DNA from 2 places in the Shigella sp. SIG6 genome. Region 2 is predicted to be linked to the other one. Evidence: predicted binding sites of a transcription regulator. Region 2 holds the regulator's gene; the other holds the start of a gene.
What was found. The regulator PhoB, encoded in region 2, activates phosphate uptake and scavenging genes when phosphate is short. The targets are predictions, from matches to a motif close to CTGTCATAAAACTGNCNNAT.
Positions count from the first base shown of each region.

Region 1: a site for PhoB is predicted at 1,442-1,461, ahead of kdgR (DNA-binding transcriptional regulator KdgR). Genes of this name have one in related genera too.

Region 1 is NZ_JBQZXC010000213.1:100-3,343, forward strand. Features, by position in the region: gene ACUU1M_RS19375 (MFS transporter) at 1-1,296, opposite strand, end outside; gene kdgR (DNA-binding transcriptional regulator KdgR) at 1,473-2,264, shown strand; gene ACUU1M_RS19385 (YobH family protein) at 2,407-2,646, opposite strand; gene mgrB (PhoP/PhoQ regulator MgrB) at 2,805-2,948, shown strand; gene ACUU1M_RS19395 (YebO family protein) at 3,023-3,244, shown strand, end outside.
Region 2 is NZ_JBQZXC010000019.1:13,249-33,934, forward strand. Features, by position in the region: gene sbcC (exonuclease subunit SbcC) at 1-1,163, opposite strand, end outside; gene sbcD (exonuclease subunit SbcD) at 1,160-2,362, opposite strand; gene phoB (phosphate response regulator transcription factor PhoB) at 2,552-3,241, shown strand; gene phoR (phosphate regulon sensor histidine kinase PhoR) at 3,299-4,594, shown strand; gene brnQ (branched-chain amino acid transporter carrier protein BrnQ) at 5,001-6,320, shown strand; gene proY (proline-specific permease ProY) at 6,396-7,769, shown strand; gene malZ (maltodextrin glucosidase) at 7,925-9,742, shown strand; gene acpH (ACP phosphodiesterase) at 9,747-10,328, opposite strand; gene queA (tRNA preQ1(34) S-adenosylmethionine ribosyltransferase-isomerase QueA) at 10,421-11,491, shown strand; gene tgt (tRNA guanosine(34) transglycosylase Tgt) at 11,546-12,673, shown strand; gene yajC (preprotein translocase subunit YajC) at 12,696-13,028, shown strand; gene secD (protein translocase subunit SecD) at 13,056-14,903, shown strand; gene secF (protein translocase subunit SecF) at 14,914-15,885, shown strand; gene yajD (HNH nuclease YajD) at 16,014-16,361, shown strand; gene tsx (nucleoside-specific channel-forming protein Tsx) at 16,538-17,422, opposite strand; gene ACUU1M_RS05490 (SadB/YajI family lipoprotein) at 17,721-18,260, opposite strand; gene nrdR (transcriptional regulator NrdR) at 18,411-18,860, shown strand; gene ribD (bifunctional diaminohydroxyphosphoribosylaminopyrimidine deaminase/5-amino-6-(5-phosphoribosylamino)uracil reductase RibD) at 18,864-19,967, shown strand; gene ribH (6,7-dimethyl-8-ribityllumazine synthase) at 20,056-20,526, shown strand; gene nusB (transcription antitermination factor NusB) at 20,546-20,686, shown strand, end outside.

The DNA of each region.
Region 1 (3,244 bases), on a different contig from region 2:
CAGCGAGACGTGCGTACCATTATCACCAAACTGATTTAGCATCAGCGCCACCAGCGCCGCGCCACTACTCTGACCCAGTAGACGAGCCGTTCCTAACATGCCACTGGCCCCACCGCTACGTTCGCGCGGAGCGGAGGTAATAATGGTGTGGTTATTGGGTGACTGGAATAAGCCAAATCCAGCGCCACATAAGATCATCGGCCAGATAATATTGATATCCGCAGGTGACGCGGGCAGCAGAACCAGGGAAAAAAGCCCCGCAGCCATGATGAACAACCCTAAAGCACCCAGCAATCCTGCATGTACGCGTTCAATCAAATAGCCTGCCAGCGGAGCCATCACCATCGTTGCTAACGGCCACGGTGTCAGAAGTAAACCTGTTTCGACTTCACTACGCCCGAGCACGGTTTGCAGGTAAAAGGGCAGGGAAACCATTGCCAGCATTTGTGCGCAGAAAGAGCAAACAGATGTGCAAATAGAAAGTGAAAACAGCGGGATACGCAGTAAATCCACCGGTAGCAGCGGTACGGGAAGAGAAAGCTGGCGGCGAATAAAGAAAATACCAACAACAACCATTACCACCAGTTCCGCAGCAATTAACGTCAGCGATTGCCCCTGAGCGAAACCACTCAACGCAGTGATAAGCAGGCCGAAGGTTAACGCGTTCATCACGGCGCTGGGCAGGTCGAAACGGGGTTTACTGGCGCGAGAACCATTGGGTGGCAGAAAACGCATCGCCAGAAGCAGGGCGATAATACCTAACGGTACGTTGATTAAAAATAACCATTTCCAGGATGCGATGGAGAGGATTGCTGCAGCAATTGTCGGCCCGGCAGCAGAAGAGACGGCAACAATAAACGAGTTTATGCCCATCCCTCTCCCCAGAAAACGTTGTGGATAGATCAGGCGGATAAGTGCGGTATTAACGCTCATCAACGCTGCACCGCCGAAACCCTGTATGACACGCGCAAGGGTGAGCATTTGCAGCGAATCAGAAAGGGCGCAGAACAGTGAAGACAACAGAAAAACGACCAGACCGCATTTATAAATACGTCGATAGCCAAACATATCGCCCAGAAACGAAAACGAGAGCAGGGAGATGACAATGGCGATTTGATAGGCGTTCACTACCCAGATGGAACTGGCTGGTGTGGCATGAAGGTCCGTGGCGATTGTTGGCAGGGCGACGTTGGCGATTGCGCCGTCAAGGACAGCCATCGAAATACCAATCACAATGGTTAATATCGCACCGTATCGCTGGGGCAATGGCAGGCCGTCGGCCTGAACTTTTGGCATAGGAATTTTATATCTTTGGTGAATAATCAACAGGGGTATGATTCTAGCACTGATATTCACGGTGGATGTCGCAGAATTGTAACTAACCGGCAAAAGATGGATTGCGACCACCCTGGTGCGAAATTATAATAAAAAACAGTTCTGATTTTTATAAAACACTCGCAATGAGGTGATAAATGGCTAACGCAGATCTGGATAAACAGCCTGATTCTGTATCTTCCGTGCTAAAAGTTTTTGGCATTTTGCAGGCGCTGGGTGAAGAGCGCGAAATAGGGATAACCGAGCTGTCGCAGCGCGTCATGATGTCAAAAAGCACCGTTTATCGCTTTTTACAGACCATGAAAACCTTAGGTTATGTGGCGCAGGAAGGGGAGTCGGAGAAATATTCCCTGACCCTGAAATTGTTTGAACTGGGCGCTCGCGCGTTACAAAACGTCGATTTAATTCGTAGCGCAGATATCCAGATGCGTGAGATCTCCCGCCTGACCAAAGAAACTATCCACCTCGGCGCACTGGACGAAGACAGTATTGTTTACATTCACAAAATTGACTCTATGTACAATTTGCGCATGTATTCACGGATTGGGCGTCGTAATCCGCTGTACAGCACCGCGATTGGTAAGGTACTGCTGGCATGGCGCGATCGCGATGAAGTGAAGCAAATTCTTGAGGGCGTGGAGTATAAACGCAGTACCGAGCGGACCATCACCAGTACAGAAGCGTTATTACCCGTTCTGGACCAGGTGCGCGAGCAGGGGTATGGCGAAGATAACGAAGAGCAGGAAGAAGGGCTGCGATGCATTGCGGTACCGGTATTTGATCGCTTTGGCGTGGTCATTGCCGGTTTGAGCATCTCCTTCCCGACGTTGCGTTTCTCTGAAGAGCGTTTACAGGAATATGTCGCAATGTTGCATACCGCAGCGCGCAAAATTTCTGCCCAAATGGGTTATCACGACTATCCGTTCTGATGAGAGTAAGAACCTGTCGGAATATCAAACAGACAGGTTCTTTATTTAGCATGAGAAAAATAAAGTTGAAGGTGCGTTATATTAAACGCGCTTGCTATAAGAATATTTTACTCATGAGTGAGAATCTGGTTATTTATTACCCTTAACCATTATCGACCACGATATTGCTTTTACGTAACAGTGGGCAATCTGTTATCCCCAAGAAACCACTTTTAGTGTGCAAGTATTGTACCGTGCTGGTGCCTCTGGCAGTCAGATAGGTACATTGCAAACCTAATCCTGCGGCATTCTCTTTGCTTCCAATCAAAACGCCATATCCGCTGAGTAATAATCCTATCCATACCAGTGCTATCAGCATAACTGTGCGAATGATGAATCGCATTACAACCTCTTCTCTTTTTATGTTCGCTTAATCGTAGCGGCAATATGCGCTGAAGCAAGCTACTCATTCCGAAAAAGCACGAATATCGACATAGTTAGGCGCTGTTTAACTAACGCATGCTAGTTTAATGACATAAGGTAGGTGAAGCGGAGATTGGAGTGAAAAAGTTTCGATGGGTCGTTCTGGTTGTCGTGGTGTTGGCTTGCTTGCTGCTTTGGGCGCAGGTATTCAACATGATGTGCGATCAGGATGTACAATTTTTCAGCGGAATTTGTGCCATTAACCAGTTTATCCCGTGGTGATATCATTTTTTCAGCACTAGATTTTCTTCCTCTCCAGCAGTGGTAGAATAGCGCCTCTACTCAGAGGTGGTGAAATGAACGAAGTTGTAAATTCAGGCGTGATGAACATTGCGTCTTTGGTTGTATCGGTGGTGGTTCTTCTTATCGGGCTCATCTTGTGGTTTTTTATCAATCGTGCCAGTTCACGGACTAACGAACAGATTGAACTGCTTGAGGCGTTGCTGGATCAGCAAAAACGTCAAAATGCACTGTTACGTCGTTTGTGCGAAGCAAACGAACCAGAGAAAGCAGATAAA
Region 2 (20,686 bases):
TGTTGCTGCCATTGCCGCAGATGCTCGCGATCGCTGGTTTGTTGGGAGAACTGCGCACGCCAACCCGCCAGTTCGTTGTTCCACTGACGGAAGCGGTCGTGTTCCTGTAACCAGGTATTCAGGCTTTGTTGCTGCTGCTGTAATTCTGCTGACTGCTTCGCCGCGTGGTGGCGAATGCTCGCGCGAAGCGCCATTGTGCTCTGTAAGCGAGTATTTACTTCTTCAATCTGCTGGCGAATATGCGCCAGCGCCGCGCTGTGTTCTGCGATGCGTTCCCAGTGTGGACGAAGATTTCGTGCCGGTTGTGCCAGACTAAGCGCCGCCAGTTGAGGTTGCGCTTTTTCTTCTTCGGCTAACGCCTGTTGCAAGGCCTGCTGACGGCGGCTGGCTTCTTGCTGCAATTCGTCCTGACGCGTTAACCAGTTTAGCGATTGTTGTTCTTGCTGCTGCGCGGTAATTAACTGTTTTTCTTCGTCAGTAAGTACCTGCAAACTCGCTGTCAGCGATTGCACTTGTTCCGGCGTGAGCAACGTGACGCCGCTGGCCTGCGCTTGCAGCTTCTCCAGCTCAGTGCGGGCCGATTTGTGCTGCTCAAAAACCATCGCCGAGATTTGCCCGTAGATTTCAGTGCCGGTTAACTCCTCGAGCAATTCCGCGCGTTCTTTGGGTTTGGCATTCAGGAAGGCAGCAAATTGCCCCTGCGAAAGCAGCATCGAACGGGTGAAGCGCCCGTAATCCAGCCTGGTTAACGTCGCTGTCAGTTCCAGCTTATCTTTCACTTTGTCGGCGAGAATTTTGCCGTCGGCGCAGCGCGCCAGCTCTACGCGAGGCACCTGCAAATTACCGTCCGGCTGGTTACGCGCCCGATTCTGGCTCCAGAACGCGCGATACGCTTCACCTTTCACTTCAAACTCCACCTCCGCCAGACATTCAGCGGTATCGCGGGTCATGAGATCATTTTGCGATTGTGAAACGTTAGAGAGACGCGGAGTTTCGTGATACAGCGCCAGACAAATGGCGTCCAGCAGGGTGGTTTTCCCCGCACCGGTTGGGCCGGTAATGGCAAACAGCCCGTTGCTGGCGAACGGCTCGCGGGTGAAATCAATCTTCCATTCGCCTTTTAATGAGTTCAGGTTTTTCAGGCGCAGGCTGAGAATTTTCATGCTTCGTGTTCTCCGGCGAGGGTATGCAACGTCGTGGTGAAAAGATGCTGCAGACGTTGCTGCTGCGATTCATCCAGTTCTTCCAGTGCCAGACGGCGATTGAACACCTCTTCGACGCTGAGTTCGCTGAGGGTTTCACGCTGTTGGCTGGCTAACACACGCTCGCGCTGTTCACGACTCCGACGTACCAGCAATACTTCGACAGGCAATGATTCGGTTAATGCCTGGATTTTGCGCTGAATATCATGCAGATACTCATCAGTAGTGATTTCGATATCCAGCCAGACAGGTGGCTCCTGCGATACATCGCGCCACTGTTCCAGCTGTGCGGTAATCGACGCCAGATCGCCTTTCAGCACCGCCATGGGTTGAGTTACCGGTACGTTCAGGTTTTCCACGCTCTCTAATTTGCCGTTTGAAAATGTCACCAGATGGACATATTTACTCTTACCGCATTCATCAAAACTCAGTGGAATGGGGGAACCGCAATAGCGAACATGTTCCATGCCGCCAATAATCTGTGCGCGGTGAATATGCCCGAGCGCGATGTAGTCGGCTGGTGGAAAGTTTTGTGCCGGAAACGCGTCCAGCGTGCCAATATAAATGTCACGCACGGCGTCACTTTTACTGGCACCCACGGTCGTTAAATGTCCCGTGGCGATGATGGGCAGAGGCTGATCGCCGCGCAGTTTGCAGGCATCGGCATAGTGTTGTTGGTAATAATCGGTAATCGCTGCCAGTAAATGCTGCTGTTTTTCAATACCGTTAAGCCCCGCCTGGCTGGAAATAATGTCACGCGGGCGTAAAAACGGAATGGGGCACAGCACTGCGCCTGGCGTCCCGTCGCGACGAGGCAAGATTTGCGGCGCATGTCCGGCGCTGGCGACCACGGTTGTATTGAGGAACGCCATGATATCGCGCGATTCATTCAGCGTGGCGACCGAGTCATGGTTTCCTGCCAGTACCACCAGATGACAGCCAGTTTGCTGTAAATTGACAACAAAACGGTTGTATAACGTGCGGGCGTAACTGGGCGGCGAGCCGGTATCGAAAACATCACCAGCAACAATAATCGCATCCACCTGATGGGTTTGTGCTGTCTCCAGCAGCCAGTCAAGAAAAGCCTGATGTTCAGCTTCGCGGCTTTTACTGTAGAAGTTCTGGCCGAGATGCCAGTCTGAGGTGTGAAGGATGCGCATAACGGTTCCCTGGCGAAAAAGCATGGTCGCGATTATACCCAAACAGATGTGCCATTTGCTTTTTTCTGCGCCACGGAAATCAATAACCTGAAGATATGTGCGACGAGCTTTTCATAAATCTGTCATAAATCTGACGCATAATGACGTCGCATTAATGATCGCAACCTATTTATTACAACAGGGCAAATCATGGCGAGACGTATTCTGGTCGTAGAAGATGAAGCTCCAATTCGCGAAATGGTCTGCTTCGTGCTCGAACAAAATGGCTTTCAGCCGGTCGAAGCGGAAGATTATGACAGTGCTGTGAATCAACTGAATGAACCCTGGCCGGATTTAATTCTCCTTGACTGGATGTTACCTGGCGGCTCCGGTATCCAGTTCATCAAACACCTCAAGCGCGAGTCGATGACCCGGGATATTCCAGTGGTGATGTTGACCGCCAGAGGGGAAGAAGAAGATCGCGTGCGCGGCCTTGAAACCGGCGCGGATGACTATATCACCAAGCCATTTTCGCCGAAGGAGCTGGTGGCGCGAATCAAAGCGGTAATGCGCCGTATTTCGCCAATGGCGGTGGAAGAGGTGATTGAGATGCAGGGATTAAGTCTCGACCCGACATCTCACCGAGTGATGGCGGGCGAAGAGCCGCTGGAGATGGGGCCGACAGAATTTAAACTGCTGCACTTTTTTATGACGCATCCTGAGCGCGTGTACAGCCGCGAGCAGCTGTTAAACCACATCTGGGGAACTAACGTGTATGTGGAAGACCGCACGGTCGATGTCCACATTCGTCGCCTGCGTAAAGCACTGGAGCCCGGCGGGCATGACCGCATGGTGCAGACCGTGCGCGGTACAGGATATCGTTTTTCAACCCGCTTTTAACGCCTTGCTCATCGGACGCAGAGCAGGGCTTATGATTTCTTAACTGGAGTATCTTACGTGCTGGAACGGCTGTCGTGGAAAAGGCTGGTGCTGGAGCTGCTACTTTGCTGCCTCCCGGCTTTCATCCTGGGTGCATTTTTTGGTTACCTGCCCTGGTTTTTGCTGGCATCGGTAACAGGACTGCTTATCTGGCATTTCTGGAATTTATTGCGCCTTTCATGGTGGCAGTGGGTGGATCGCAGTATGACCCCGCCACCGGGGCGTGGTAGCTGGGAACCGCTACTATACGGCTTACACCAGATGCAGCTGCGAAATAAAAAACGCCGCCGTGAACTGGGCAATCTGATTAAACGCTTTCGTAGCGGCGCGGAGTCGCTGCCCGACGCGGTGGTGCTGACCACGGAAGAGGGCGGTATTTTCTGGTGTAACGGTCTGGCGCAACAAATTCTTGGTTTGCGCTGGCCGGAAGATAACGGGCAGAACATCCTTAACCTACTACGTTACCCGGAGTTTACGCAATATCTGAAAACGCGTGATTTTTCTCGCCCGCTCAATCTGGTGCTCAACACCGGGCGGCATCTGGAAATTAGCGTCATGCCTTATACCCACAAACAGTTGCTGATGGTGGCGCGTGATGTCACGCAAATGCATCAACTGGAAGGGGCGCGGCGTAACTTTTTTGCCAACGTGAGCCATGAGTTACGTACGCCATTGACCGTGTTACAGGGTTACCTGGAGATGATGGATGAGCAGCCGCTGGAAGGCGCGGTACGCGAAAAAGCGTTGCACACCATGCGCGAGCAGACCCAGCGGATGGAAGGGCTGGTGAAGCAGTTGCTAACGCTGTCGAAAATTGAAGCCGCGCCGACGCAATTGCTCAATGAAAAGGTTGATGTGCCGATGATGCTGCGCGTTGTTGAGCGCGAGGCTCAGACTCTGAGTCAGAAAAAACAGACATTTACCTTTGAGATAGATAACGGCCTCAAGGTGTCTGGCAACGAAGATCAGCTACGCAGTGCGATTTCGAACCTGGTCTATAACGCCGTGAATCATACGCCGGAAGGCACGCATATCACCGTACGCTGGCAGCGAGTGCCGCACGGTGCCGAATTTAGCGTTGAAGATAACGGACCGGGCATTGCACCGGAGCATATTCCGCGCCTGACCGAGCGTTTTTATCGCGTTGATAAAGCGCGTTCCCGGCAAACCGGCGGTAGCGGATTAGGGTTAGCGATTGTGAAACATGCGGTGAATCATCACGAAAGTCGCCTGAATATTGAGAGTACAGTAGGAAAAGGAACACGTTTCAGTTTTGTTATCCCGGAACGTTTAATTGCCAAAAACAGCGATTAATCCGCCTTTGTCATCTTTTATTGCCATAAGCCAGCCGATGCTGGCTTATTTTCTTTGCAGTCAAAATACGGGCGTTAGATTTTACAACGGTTGGTGATTTTTTGTTCGCATGATTAGCCATGTCTTTTTCACGGAAATAGTGTTTTATACTGGTTGGTGATTTCTTATCGCTATATACCTCTGGTTTTTAGATCCCTCCTTGCTTTAAAACGTTATAAGCGTTTAAATTGCGCTTCAGGTGCTGTCATACTGACTGCATTAACGCGGTAAATCGAAAAACTATTCTTCGCCGCGCCTGGTTGGGAGTATTTCCCGCTAAAATTGTTTAAATATACCGCTGTATCATCCCCAGGGATTGGCACAAAAATTTAACGTTACAACACCACATCCACAGGCAGTATGATTTATGACCCATCAATTAAGATCGCGCGATATCATCGCTCTGGGCTTTATGACATTTGCGTTGTTCGTCGGCGCAGGTAACATTATTTTCCCTCCAATGGTCGGCTTACAGGCAGGCGAACACGTCTGGACTGCGGCATTCGGCTTCCTCATTACTGCCGTTGGCCTGCCGGTATTAACGGTAGTGGCGCTGGCAAAAGTTGGCGGCGGTGTTGACAGCCTCAGCACGCCAATCGGTAAAGTCGCTGGCGTACTGCTGGCAACGGTTTGTTACCTGGCGGTGGGGCCGCTTTTCGCTACGCCGCGTACAGCTACCGTTTCCTTTGAAGTGGGGATTGCGCCGCTGACGGGTGATTCCGCGCTGCCGCTGTTTATCTACAGCTTGGTCTATTTCGCTATCGTTATTCTGGTTTCGCTCTATCCGGGCAAGCTGCTGGATACCGTGGGCAACTTCCTTGCGCCGCTGAAAATTATCGCGCTGGTCATCCTGTCTGTTGTCGCGATTGTCTGGCCGGCGGGTTCTATCAGCACGGCGACTGAGGCTTATCAAAACGCTGCATTTTCTAACGGCTTCGTTAACGGCTATCTGACCATGGATACGCTGGGCGCAATGGTGTTTGGTATCGTTATTGTTAACGCGGCGCGTTCTCGTGGCGTTACCGAAGCGCGTCTGCTGACCCGTTATACCGTCTGGGCTGGCCTGATGGCGGGTGTTGGTCTGACTTTGCTGTACCTGGCGCTGTTCTGTCTGGGTTCAGACAGCGCGTCGCTGGTCGATCAGTCTGCAAACGGCGCTGCTATTCTGCATGCTTACGTTCAGCACACCTTTGGCGGCGGCGGTAGCTTCCTGCTGGCGGCGTTAATCTTCATCGCCTGTCTGGTCACGGCGGTTGGCCTGACCTGTGCTTGTGCAGAATTCTTTGCCCAGTACGTACCGCTCTCTTATCGTACGCTGGTGTTTATCCTCGGCGGCTTCTCGATGGTGGTGTCTAACCTCGGCTTAAGCCAGCTGATCCAGATCTCCGTACCGGTGCTGACCGCTATTTATCCGCCGTGTATCGCACTGGTTGTATTAAGTTTTACACGCTCATGGTGGCATAATTCGTCCCGCGTGATTGCTCCGCCGATGTTTATCAGCCTGCTTTTTGGTATTCTCGACGGGATCAAAGCATCTGCATTCAGCGATATCTTACCGTCCTGGGCGCAGCGTTTACCGCTGGCCGAACAAGGTCTGGCGTGGTTAATGCCAACAGTGGTGATGGTGGTTCTGGCCATTATCTGGGATCGCGCGGCAGGTCGTCAGGTGACCTCCAGCGCTCACTAAATCACTGAACATTTGTTTTAACCACGGGGCTGCGATGCCCCGTGGTTTTTTATTGTGTTGATGGGTTAGGAATTGATGGAAAGTAAGAATAAGCTAAAGCGTGGGCTAAGTACCCGCCACATACGCTTTATGGCACTGGGTTCAGCAATTGGCACCGGGCTGTTTTACGGTTCGGCAGACGCCATCAAAATGGCCGGTCCGAGCGTGTTGTTGGCCTATATTATCGGTGGTATCGCGGCGTATATCATTATGCGTGCGCTGGGGGAAATGTCGGTACATAACCCGGCCGCCAGCTCTTTCTCGCGTTATGCGCAGGAAAACCTTGGCCCGCTGGCAGGTTACATTACCGGATGGACCTACTGCTTTGAAATCCTTATTGTCGCCATCGCCGATGTGACCGCTTTTGGTATCTATATGGGTGTCTTGTTCCCGACGGTGCCGCACTGGATTTGGGTACTGAGCGTGGTGCTGATCATTTGCGCCGTAAACCTGATGAGCGTGAAGGTCTTCGGTGAGCTGGAATTCTGGTTCTCGTTCTTTAAAGTCGCCACCATCATCATCATGATTGTCGCCGGTTTCGGCATCATCATCTGGGGGATTGGCAACGGCGGGCAACCGACCGGTATTCATAACCTGTGGAGCAACGGCGGCTTCTTCAGTAACGGCTGGCTTGGCATGGTAATGTCGTTGCAAATGGTGATGTTTGCTTACGGTGGGATCGAAATTATCGGGATTACCGCCGGTGAAGCGAAAGATCCTGAGAAATCGATTCCGCGTGCGATTAACTCCGTGCCGATGCGTATTCTGGTGTTCTACGTCGGTACGCTGTTCGTCATTATGTCTATCTACCCGTGGAATCAGGTTGGCACTGCCGGTAGCCCGTTCGTGCTGACGTTCCAGCATATGGGCATTACCTTTGCCGCCAGCATTCTTAACTTTGTTGTGCTGACCGCTTCGCTGTCGGCAATTAACAGTGACGTATTTGGCGTAGGCCGTATGCTCCACGGTATGGCAGAGCAGGGCAGCGCACCGAAAATTTTCAGCAAAACGTCGCGTCGCGGTATTCCGTGGGTTACGGTGCTGGTGATGACTACCGCGCTGCTGTTTGCGGTGTATCTGAACTACATCATGCCGGAAAACGTCTTCCTGGTGATCGCTTCGCTGGCAACCTTCGCCACGGTATGGGTGTGGATTATGATCCTGCTGTCGCAAATCGCCTGCCGTCGCCGTTTGCCGCCAGAAGAAGTTAAGGCGCTGAAATTTAAAGTGCCGGGTGGGGTAGCAACGACCATCGGCGGGCTGATTTTCCTGCTCTTTATTATCGGGTTGATTGGTTATCACCCGGATACGCGTATCTCGCTGTATGTCGGTTTCGCGTGGATTGTTGTGCTGTTGATTGGCTGGATGTTTAAACGCCGCCACGATCGTCAGCTGGCTGAAAACCAATAATACTTGCGTTCTGTAAGCCGGTTCAGGAGGAAATCCTGATCCGGCTATTCCGAAAGTTATCCGCCCCCGTCCTCCTCCCCCAAATATCCTTCAGATGATGAGTGATCCTGCATTAGGCTATGGCAAGGTGATCAGATTTTCATCACAGGGGAATTATGATGTTAAATGCATGGCACCTGCCGGTGCCCCCATTTGTTAAACAAAGCAAAGATCAACTGCTCATTACACTGTGGCTGACGGGCGAAGACCCACCGCAGCGCATTATGCTGCGTACAGAACACGATAACGAAGAAATGTCAGTACCAATGCATAAGCAGCGCAGTCAGCCGCAGCCAGGCGTCACCGCATGGCGTGCGGCGATTGATCTCTCCAGCGGACAACCCCGGCGGCGTTACAGTTTCAAACTGCTGTGGCACGATCGCCAGCGTTGGTTTACACCGCAGGGCTTCAGCCGAATGCCGCCGGCACGACTGGAGCAGTTTGCCGTCGATGTACCGGATATCGGCCCACAATGGGCTGCGGATCAGATTTTTTATCAGATCTTCCCTGATCGTTTTGCGCGTAGTCTTCCTCGTGAAGCTGAACAGGATCATGTCTATTACCATCATGCAGCCGGACAAGAGATCATCTTGCGTGACTGGGATGAACCGGTCACGGCGCAGGCGGGCGGATCAACGTTCTATGGCGGCGATCTGGACGGGATAAGCGAAAAACTGCCGTATCTGAAAAAGCTTGGCGTGACAGCGCTGTATCTCAATCCGGTGTTTAAAGCTCCCAGCGTACATAAATACGATACCGAGGATTATCGCCATGTCGATCCGCAGTTTGGCGGTGATGGGGCGTTGCTGCGTTTGCGACACAATACGCAGCAGCTGGGAATGCGGCTGGTGCTGGACGGCGTGTTTAACCACAGTGGCGATTCCCATGCCTGGTTTGACAGGCACAATCTTGGCACGGGGGGAGCTTGTCACAACTCTGAATCGCCCTGGCGCGACTGGTACTCGTTTAGTGATGATGGCACGGCGCTCGACTGGCTTGGCTATGCCAGCTTGCCGAAGCTGGATTATCAGTCGGAAAGTCTGGTGAATGAAATTTATCGCGGGGAAGACAGTATTGTCCGCCACTGGCTGAAAGCGCCGTGGAATATGGACGGCTGGCGGCTGGATGTGGTGCATATGCTGGGGGAGGCGGGTGGGGCGCGCAATAATATGCAGCACGTTGCCGGGATCACCGAAGCGGCGAAAGAAACCCAGCCGGAAGCGTATATTGTCGGCGAACATTTTGGCGATGCACGGCAATGGTTACAGGCCGATGTGGAAGATGCTGCCATGAACTATCGTGGCTTCACATTCCCGTTGTGGGGATTTCTTGCCAATACCGACATCTCTTATGATCCGCAGCAAATTGACGCCCAAACCTGTATGGCCTGGATGGATAATTACCGCGCAGGGCTTTCTCATCAACAACAATTACGTATGTTTAATCAGCTCGATAGCCACGATACTGCGCGATTTAAAACGCAGCTCGGTCGGGATATTGCGCGCCTGCCGCTGGCGGTGGTCTGGCTGTTCACCTGGCCTGGTGTACCGTGCATTTATTACGGTGATGAAGTGGGACTGGATGGTAAAAACGATCCGTTTTGCCGTAAACCGTTCCCCTGGCAGGTGGAAAAGCAGGATACGGCGTTATTCGCGCTGTACCGGCGAATGATTGTGCTGCGTAAGAAAAGTCAGGCGCTGCGTCGTGGCGGCTGTCAGGTGCTGTATGCGGAAGATAACGTAGTGGTATTTGTCCGCGTGCTGAATCAGCAACGTGTACTGGTGGCAATCAACCGTGGCGAGGCCAGTGAAGTGGTGCTACCCGCGTCACCGTTTCTCAATGCCGTGCAATGGCAATGCAAAGAAGGGCATGGGCAACTGACTGACGGGATTCTGGCTTTGCCTGCCATTTCGGCTACGGTATGGATGAACTAACGTTTTATAACGCCTTGTGTGACGCCTGCGCCATCATCCGCGGATAAAACTGCCAGAAGCGGGTTTCGAGGGCGTCATAATGAGCGTCTAAATCGTACCATGAGTCACGCAGGGCATCCAGACGTGGGCGGCGGCTTGCCATGCCGTTTAACACGTTCTGGATGAAATCCATATCGCGATAGCGCACCAGCCACTGCTCTGACCACAAGTAATTGTTCAGATTGATAAAACGTGGCGGTGAGTCCGGCAAAATCGTCATCACTTGCTCGCGGGCATAACAGACAAATACCTGTAGCGGAAAGTCCGGCGACAGCTGCGACCAGTGGCGGGAAAGAAAGTGATCCCACATGACATCCAGCGTAATAGGCGCAACGCGGCGCGTTTCACTACGAAACCACTCCCGTGCTTCGCGGACTTCCGGCAGATTGTCAGTCAATACGTCGATACGTCGATGCATATGAATGCCAGCCACGACGTCGGGCGGAAAACTTTCTTCAGGATTTCCGCGTACGAAATCAGCCAGTAAATTGCCAGAAAGCGAGCTTTCCGCGAGATGGGCTAAATGCAGGTGAGCTAAAAAATTCATCGATTATATTCTATCCAAAGGGGGGGAAAGGTTGCAGGGAGAGCGCCCCGGCACTAGACTACCCGACTCTTATTTTAGTCTGAGTCAGTGTCATGCGCGTTACCGATTTCTCCTTTGAATTGCCCGAATCCCTGATTGCCCACTATCCCATGCCTGAACGCAGTAGCTGTCGTTTACTGTCGCTGGACGGGCCGACGGGCGCGCTGACGCACGGTACTTTCACCGATTTACTCGATAAGCTCAACCCCGGCGATCTTCTGGTTTTTAATAATACCCGCGTGATCCCGGCGCGTCTGTTTGGGCGTAAAGCCAGCGGCGGCAAGATTGAAGTGCTGGTTGAGCGGATGCTCGACGACAAACGCATTCTTGCGCATATTCGCGCCTCGAAAGCGCCAAAACCTGGCGCAGAACTGTTGCTGGGCGATGACGAAAGTATCAACGCAACAATGACCGCGCGCCACGGCGCACTGTTTGAAGTCGAATTTAATGATGAACGCTCGGTACTGGATATCCTCAACAGCATCGGCCATATGCCGCTGCCGCCGTATATCGATCGTCCGGACGAAGACGCTGACCGCGAACTTTATCAAACCGTTTATAGCGAAAAACCGGGCGCGGTTGCAGCCCCGACCGCTGGTCTGCATTTTGACGAGCCTTTGCTGGAAAAATTACGCGCCAAAGGCGTGGAGATGGCGTTTGTGACGTTGCACGTTGGTGCGGGCACCTTCCAGCCGGTGCGCGTCGACACCATTGAAGATCACATCATGCACTCGGAATACGCTGAAGTACCGCAGGATGTGGTAGACGCGGTACTGGCGGCGAAAGCGCGCGGTAACCGGGTGATTGCGGTTGGCACCACTTCAGTACGTTCGCTGGAAAGCGCGGCACAGGCGGCAAAAAACGATCTTATCGAACCGTTCTTTGACGATACCCAAATCTTTATCTATCCGGGCTTCCAGTACAAAGTGGTCGATGCGCTGGTGACGAACTTCCACTTGCCAGAGTCGACGCTGATTATGCTGGTTTCGGCCTTTGCCGGTTATCAACATACCATGAATGCCTATAAAGCGGCGGTAGAAGAGAAATATCGCTTTTTTAGTTACGGTGATGCGATGTTTATCACGTACAATCCGCAGGCAATTAATGAGCGCGTCGGGGAGTAATTCCGCGGCGCTGGTTTAAACGTTGGACTGTTTTTCTGACGTAGTGGAGAAAAAATGAAATTTGAACTGGACACCACCGACGGTCGCGCACGCCGTGGCCGCCTGGTCTTTGATCGTGGCGTAGTGGAAACGCCTTGTTTTATGCCTGTTGGCACCTACGGCACCGTAAAAGGGATGACGCCGGAAGAAGTTGAAGCCACTGGCGCGCAAATTATCCTCGGCAACACCTTCCACCTGTGGCTGCGCCCGGGCCAGGAAATCATGAAACTGCACGGCGATCTGCATGATTTTATGCAGTGGAAAGGACCGATTCTTACCGACTCCGGCGGCTTCCAGGTCTTCAGCCTTGGTGATATTCGTAAAATCACCGAACAGGGCGTTCACTTCCGTAACCCGATCAACGGCGACCCGATTTTCCTCGACCCGGAAAAGTCGATGGAGATTCAGTACGATCTTGGTTCGGATATCGTCATGATCTTTGATGAGTGTACGCCGTATCCTGCTGACTGGGATTACGCAAAACGCTCTATGGAGATGTCTCTGCGTTGGGCGAAGCGTAGCCGTGAGCGTTTTGACAGTCTTGGTAACAAAAATGCGTTATTTGGTATAATTCAGGGCAGTATTTACGAAGATTTACGTGATATATCTGTTAAAGGTCTGGTAGATATCGGCTTTGATGGCTACGCTGTCGGCGGTCTGGCTGTGGGTGAGCCGAAAGCAGATATGCACCGTATTCTGGAGCATGTGTGTCCGCAAATTCCGGCAGACAAACCGCGTTACCTGATGGGCGTTGGTAAACCGGAAGACCTGGTTGAAGGCGTACGTCGCGGTATCGATATGTTTGACTGCGTAATGCCAACCCGCAACGCCCGAAATGGTCATTTGTTCGTGACCGATGGCGTGGTGAAAATCCGCAATGCGAAATATAAGAGCGATACTGGCCCACTCGATCCTGAGTGTGATTGCTACACCTGTCGCAATTATTCACGCGCTTACTTGCATCATCTCGACCGTTGCAACGAAATATTAGGCGCGCGACTCAACACCATTCATAACCTTCGTTACTACCAGCGTTTGATGGCGGGTTTACGCAAGGCTATTGAAGAGGGTAAATTAGAGAGCTTCGTAACTGATTTTTACCAGCGTCAGGGGCGAGAAGTACCACCTTTGAACGTTGATTAATATTAATAATGAGGGAAATTTAATGAGCTTTTTTATTTCTGATGCGGTAGCGGCAACGGGTGCACCGGCGCAAGGTAGCCCGATGTCTTTGATTTTGATGCTGGTGGTATTCGGTCTGATTTTCTATTTCATGATCCTGCGTCCACAGCAGAAGCGCACCAAAGAACACAAAAAGCTGATGGACTCCATTGCCAAAGGTGATGAAGTTCTGACGAACGGTGGCCTGGTTGGTCGCGTAACCAAAGTAGCGGAAAACGGCTACATTGCTATCGCGCTGAATGACACCACTGAAGTAGTTATTAAACGTGACTTCGTAGCTGCCGTCCTGCCGAAAGGCACCATGAAGGCGCTGTAATTAAAATTTTTCCCTAAGGGAATTGCCGTGTTAAACCGTTATCCTTTGTGGAAGTACGTCATGCTGATCGTGGTGATTGTCATCGGTCTGCTGTATGCGCTTCCCAACCTGTTTGGTGAGGATCCGGCTGTTCAGATCACTGGTGCGCGCGGAGTCGCCGCCAGTGAGCAAACGCTGATCCAGGTCCAGAAAACGTTACAAGAAGAAAAAATAACTGCTAAGTCTGTGGCACTGGAAGAGGGCGCTATTCTTGCGCGCTTCGACTCCACTGACACCCAGTTGCGCGCTCGTGAAGCATTAATGGGCGTTATGGGTGACAAATACGTCGTGGCGCTTAACCTTGCCCCGGCAACGCCGTGCTGGCTGGCAGCTATTCATGCTGAGCCGATGAAGCTCGGCCTTGACCTGCGTGGCGGCGTTCACTTCCTGATGGAAGTGGATATGGACACCGCGCTTGGCAAACTCCAGGAACAAAATATCGATAGCCTACGCAGTGACCTGCGCGAAAAGGGCATCCCGTATACCACTGTTCGTAAAGAAAACAACTACGGCCTGAGCATCACTTTCCGCGATGCTAAAGCTCGTGATGAAGCCATTGCGTATCTGAGCAAGCGCCATCCGGACCTGGTGATTAGCAGCCAGGGCAGCAACCAGCTGCGTGCGGTAATGAGCGATGCTCGTCTGAGTGAAGCGCGTGAATATGCGGTGCAGCAGAACATTAATATCCTGCGTAACCGTGTAAACCAACTTGGCGTGGCGGAGCCGGTGGTTCAGCGTCAGGGTGCTGACCGTATCGTTGTTGAACTGCCTGGTATTCAGGACACTGCGCGTGCGAAAGAGATTCTGGGCGCGACGGCAACGCTGGAATTCCGTCTGGTAAACACCAATGTTGATCAGGCCGCTGCGGCATCCGGTCGCGTACCGGGCGACTCTGAAGTGAAACAGACCCGCGAAGGTCAGCCGGTTGTGCTGTACAAACGCGTAATTCTGACTGGTGACCATATCACCGACTCCACTTCCAGCCAGGACGAATACAACCAGCCGCAGGTTAACATCTCGCTCGATAGCGCTGGTGGCAACATTATGTCTAACTTCACCAAGGACAACATCGGCAAACCGATGGCAACCCTGTTTGTGGAGTACAAAGACAGCGGTAAGAAAGATGCAAATGGTCGTGCGGTTCTGGTGAAACAGGAAGAGGTGATTAACATCGCCAACATCCAGTCTCGTCTGGGTAACAGCTTCCGTATCACCGGCATCAACAACCCGAACGAAGCCCGTCAGCTGTCACTGCTGCTGCGTGCCGGTGCGTTGATCGCGCCGATTCAGATTGTTGAAGAACGTACAATTGGCCCGACCCTGGGTATGCAGAACATTGAGCAGGGGCTGGAGGCTTGCCTTGCCGGTCTGCTGGTTTCTATTCTGTTCATGATCATCTTCTATAAGAAGTTTGGTCTGATTGCGACCAGTGCTCTGATTGCCAACTTGATCTTGATCGTCGGTATTATGTCGCTGTTGCCAGGCGCAACACTGAGTATGCCAGGTATCGCGGGTATCGTCTTAACCCTTGCGGTAGCGGTCGATGCGAACGTACTGATCAACGAACGTATTAAAGAAGAGTTGAGCAACGGACGTACTGTTCAACAGGCAATTGATGAAGGTTATCGTGGCGCATTCAGTTCTATCTTCGATGCGAACATCACCACGCTGATTAAAGTCATCATCCTGTACGCAGTGGGTACCGGGGCAATTAAAGGGTTCGCGATTACTACCGGTATCGGTGTGGCGACGTCGATGTTTACCGCGATTGTCGGTACGCGTGCCATCGTAAACCTGCTATATGGCGGCAAGCGCGTCAAGAAGCTGTCAATCTGAGGAGTGCGATGTGGCACAGGAATATACTGTTGAACAACTAAACCACGGCCGTAAAGTCTATGACTTTATGCGCTGGGACTACTGGGCTTTCGGCATCTCTGGTCTGCTGTTAATCGCTGCTATCGTTATTATGGGCGTGCGCGGCTTTAACTGGGGGCTGGATTTCACCGGTGGTACGGTTATCGAAATTACGCTCGAAAAACCGGCTGAAATTGACGTAATGCGTGATGCATTGCAAAAAGCCGGTTTTGAAGAGCCAATGCTGCAAAACTTTGGTAGCAGCCACGACATCATGGTCCGTATGCCGCCTGCTGAAGGCGAAACCGGCGGTCAGGTGCTGGGCAGCCAAGTTCTGAAGGTGATTAACGAATCCACCAATCAGAATGCAGCAGTGAAGCGTATTGAGTTCGTCGGTCCGAGCGTGGGGGCAGACCTTGCGCAAACCGGTGCGATGGCGTTGATGGCAGCGCTGCTGTCTATCCTCGTGTACGTAGGTTTCCGCTTTGAGTGGCGACTGGCGGCAGGGGTGGTTATTGCGCTGGCGCACGACGTTATCATTACGCTGGGTATTTTGTCGTTATTCCATATCGAGATTGACCTGACCATTGTGGCATCGTTGATGTCGGTTATCGGTTACTCGCTTAACGACAGTATCGTGGTATCGGACCGAATTCGTGAAAACTTCCGCAAGATCCGTCGCGGTACGCCTTACGAAATCTTTAACGTGTCCTTGACCCAGACGCTGCACCGTACCTTGATCACATCCGGTACTACCTTGATGGTTATCCTGATGCTGTATCTCTTCGGTGGTCCGGTACTGGAAGGCTTCTCGCTGACCATGCTTATCGGTGTTTCCATCGGCACTGCATCTTCCATCTACGTAGCATCTGCGTTGGCTCTGAAACTGGGTATGAAGCGCGAACACATGTTGCAGCAGAAAGTGGAAAAAGAAGGGGCGGATCAGCCGTCAATTCTGCCTTAATCAAGTTCCCGTTGATGTTGAAAATCCCGGTCAGAAGATCGGGATTTTTTTTGATGTATGGAGATTGCGAAAATCCCCGCATCTTGGGAAACTGCGCGTAACCCTACATTTCATCCAGGTAACTTTTCATGGCTATCATCCCAAAAAACTATGCACGGTTAGAAAGCGGCTATCGCGAAAAAGCATTAAAAATCTATCCGTGGGTCTGCGGTCGCTGTTCCCGCGAGTTTGTTTATTCTAACCTGCGTGAACTTACCGTTCACCACATTGATCACGACCATACCAATAACCCGGAAGATGGCAGTAACTGGGAATTGTTGTGTCTCTATTGCCACGATCATGAGCATTCGAAATATACCGAAGCGGATCAGTATGGTACGACCGTTATCGCAGGGGAAGATGCGCAGAAAGATGTCGGTGAAGCGAAGTACAACCCATTCGCTGACCTGAAAGCGATGATGAACAAGAAGAAGTGATTAAAACGTAAAATTGCCTGATGCGCTACGCTTATCAGGCCTACGTTATTTCAGCAATATATTGAATTTACGTGCTTTTGTGGGCCGGACAAAGCGTTTACGCCGCATCCGGCATGAACAAAGCACACGTTGTTAACAATCAGAAATGCCGGGAATAAATCCCGGCATTTTCATAATCAGAAGTTGTAACCTACTACCAGGTAACCACCCCAGCCGGTAGAGCGAACGTTGAAGTTGCCGTTGCCGAAGTTCAGTTCTGCATCGTCGTTCCACTGACCACCGTCGTGCCAGTAACGAGCTACGACAGAGTAGTGCCAGTGATCGTAGTTCAGAGCCAGAATATGGCTGGAAGCGATAGAGTTATTAGTACGGGTCTTAATACCGTTGATTGCGTTACCGCTGTCATCCCCTAAATCGGAACCCCAGTCGAAGTTGGTGAAGCCGATGTAGCTCAGCTGACCGCCCCACAGATCGGTAATCGGCACAAAGTATTTAATTTTGAAACGGTAACCGTCCCACTCGTTTTCGTTCGCTGCGCCATAGTTCTGCCACTGGTATTTCGCATAGACGTTCATGGACAGGCTCATCGGCAGGCCAGTGTCGATATCGGTACCCAGACCCATGTACCAAGTGCTCTGGCGACCATCTTTATTACGACCCATGTCGTAAATGTAGTTGTTCGCGAAGTACCACTCTTTGAACGGACCGAAGCTAAGGTCAGTATTGGTCAGCTTGTCGATGGAGAAACGTGGTTCGATTTCCATAAACAGCGGAGAACCGTGGTTCCAGATACCTTTAGCATCGGAGTTACCGCCGAAGAATACCGGCGCATCCGCATAACCATAGAAGTCGAACCAGTCTTTTTTAGCGAATGCTTCGTACTCAAGGTAGGTATCGTTGCGGATCTGCGGTCCGAAACGGGTGTGATAGCTTCCGACAACGTTAACGCTCTGGTGCCACCAGTCGGAAAGATACTGCGGTTTGTCGTTTTCAGCTGCGTTGACAGTAAAAGACGAAGAGAGCGCCAGTACCGCACCGGCTGCCAGTAATGTTTTTTTCATATGTATGCCACTGTTTGAAAATCCCTTGCGGGAGTGAAAAAGGCGCAAATTGCGTTTCTAAATATTTCGTATACAGAGGAGCCTATTATAAAAATCATTGCTCACAAAAATATGTTTCGTTTCACAGTTCTATCATTCACGTAATCGATTGCGTTCACGTTTACACACATTCGGGCGGGGATTGTACTGACTTTCGCCCTTGTTGCAAACTTTTACTATCAATCCAGGTGATGTAAGCAGAGTAACAAAATGACGGGGAAAGATGTTGCGGGACGCACAAAATCGTCCCGAAATACGTTTACTGCATAACAGGTTGAATGTCGTGGATACGTACAAAGCCTAACTGATCCACAGAAATCCCCTTTAATTGTAACGGAATATCAACATCGCTGGGGGCGAGGACGCTGGCAGGGGCATTAATCAATTGATTCTGCACATTGATTTCCTGAAAGTTGTCTATTGTTCCCTGAATTTGCCCATATTCAACAGTTCCGCTGAATGCGGGCAAGGGATCATTCGACTCACCCTGAATACGTAGTGTAAGGGTGGTGCCATCTGTATCAGGCGTAATATTCACCAGCGACATACGTAAAGTACCGATCTGGCTTTCCAGTCTTGCCGGTGTTTTCGCTCTAGGCAGAAGGTAAACCCCACTGCTGGATTTTGCATTCAGCCTGTTTTGCTGAGTGATTTTGACTGTTTCTTGATTGAGTTGCGTCATCTCCTGGTTCAGCGTGCTGACGCTGTGTTTCATCTGTCGCACTTCACTTTGCTGCACACAGGCGCTAAGGCTGAACAGGCTTCCCAGCAGGAGCAGTCGAAAAACGTTAGTATTCATAGGTCGTCCCTTTCTCGTCGCAATTAGCCTAATGGTAGAGGGTAAAAGCAGCGAAAGCATCGATCCTTTATCTCAAAAGCGTTGCGCCTTTGTTGTATCGTCAGTTCAGGGTAAAATAGATTTCCGTTAACCACCTGGTCAGGACGCCGTATGCATTGCCCATTCTGTTTCGCCGTGGACACTAAGGTAATTGACTCTCGTCTCGTGGGCGAGGGTTCATCCGTACGCCGCCGTCGGCAGTGTCTGGTGTGTAATGAACGTTTCACCACCTTTGAAGTGGCGGAGCTGGTTATGCCGCGTGTTGTAAAAAGCAACGACGTGCGTGAACCGTTTAATGAAGAGAAATTGCGTAGCGGAATGCTGCGGGCGCTGGAAAAACGTCCGGTGAGTTCCGATTACGTTGAAATGGCAATCAATCATATTAAATCGCAGCTGCGCGCCACCGGTGAGCGCGAAGTACCGAGCAAGATGATTGGCAATCTGGTGATGGAGCAATTGAAAAAGCTCGATAAAGTCGCCTATATCCGTTTTGCCTCTGTCTACCGCAGTTTCGAAGATATCAAAGAATTTGGCGAAGAGATCGCGCGCTTGGAGGACTAAGCCGTGCAGGACGAGTATTACATGGCGCGGGCGCTAAAGCTGGCGCAACGAGGACGTTTTACCACCCACCCCAACCCGAATGTCGGGTGCGTCATTGTCAAAGATGGCGAAATTGTCGGTGAAGGTTACCACCAACGAGCGGGTGAACCACATGCCGAAGTACACGCGTTGCGTATGGCGGGTGAAAAAGCCAAAGGCGCAACGGCGTATGTGACACTCGAACCCTGTAGCCATCATGGCCGTACGCCACCGTGCTGTGACGCACTCATCGCCGCTGGCGTAGCGCGCGTGGTCGCAGCGATGCAAGATCCTAACCCGCAGGTCGCTGGGCGTGGACTTTACCGTCTGCAACAGGCTGGCATTGACGTCAGCCACGGGCTGATGATGAGTGAAGCCGAGCAATTGAATAAAGGCTTTCTCAAGCGGATGCGCACCGGCTTTCCTTATATTCAGTTAAAACTTGGCGCATCGCTTGATGGCCGCACGGCGATGGCGAGCGGCGAAAGCCAGTGGATCACTTCGCCTCAGGCGCGGCGCGACGTACAACGACAGCGCGCACAAAGTCATGCCATTTTAACCAGCAGCGCCACGGTGCTGGCGGATGATCCAGCCTTAACAGTGCGTTGGTCTGAACTGGATGAACAAACTCAGGCGCTCTACCCGCAACAAAATCTCCGCCAGCCAGTACGTATTGTGATTGATAGCCAAAATCGCGTGACGCCGGAACATCGCATTGTGCAGCAGCCCGGCGAAAGCTGGTTCGCGCGTACGCAGGAAGATTCTCGTGAGTGGCCGGAAACGGTGCGTACCTTGCTGATTCCAGAGCATAAAGGTCATCTGGATCTGGTTGTACTGATGATGCAACTGGGTAAACAGCAGATTAACAGCATCTGGGTGGAAGCGGGGCCAACGCTCGCTGGCGTATTGCTACAGGCGGGTTTAGTCGATGAGCTGATTGTCTATATCGCACCTAAACTATTAGGCAGCGACGCCCGTGGATTATGCTCGCTGCCAGGGCTTGAGAAATTAGCCGACGCCCCCCAATTTAAATTCAAAGAGATACGTCATGTAGGCCCGGATGTTTGCCTGCATTTAGTGGGTGCATGATCTCCCGGCTCGAAAGGGAAGCAGCGCACGAAATATTATGCTAAAATCCGCCCCCCTGCGGGGCCATACTCGAACCCGAAGGAAGAAAATGAACATTATTGAAGCTAACGTTGCTACCCCGGACGCTCGCGTCGCCATCACCATCGCGCGTTTCAACAACTTTATCAATGACAGCCTGCTGGAAGGTGCAATTGACGCACTGAAACGTATCGGTCAGGTAAAAGATGAAAACATTACCGTTGTTTGGGTGCCTGGTGCCTATGAGCTGCCGCTGGCGGCGGGTGCACTGGCTAAAACTGGTAAATACGACGCGGTGATTGCGCTGGGTACGGTTATTCGTGGTGGCACTGCCCACTTTGAATATGTCGCTGGTGGTGCAAGCAACGGCCTGGCGCATGTTGCCCAGGACAGCGAAATTCCGGTTGCTTTTGGGGTTCTGACCACTGAAAGCATTGAACAAGCGATCGAACGTGCTGGCACCAAAGCTGGCAACAAAGGTGCAGAAGCTGCACTGACCGCGCTTGAAATGATTAATGTATTGAAAGCCATCAAGGCCTGAAATTAGTAAGGGGAAATCCGTGAAACCTGCTGCTCGTCGCCGCGCTCGTGAGTGTGCCGTCCAGGCGCTCTACTCTTGGCAGTTGTCCCAGAACGACATCGCTGATGTTGAATACCAGTTCCTGGCTGAACAGGATGTAAAAGACGTTGACGTCCTGTAC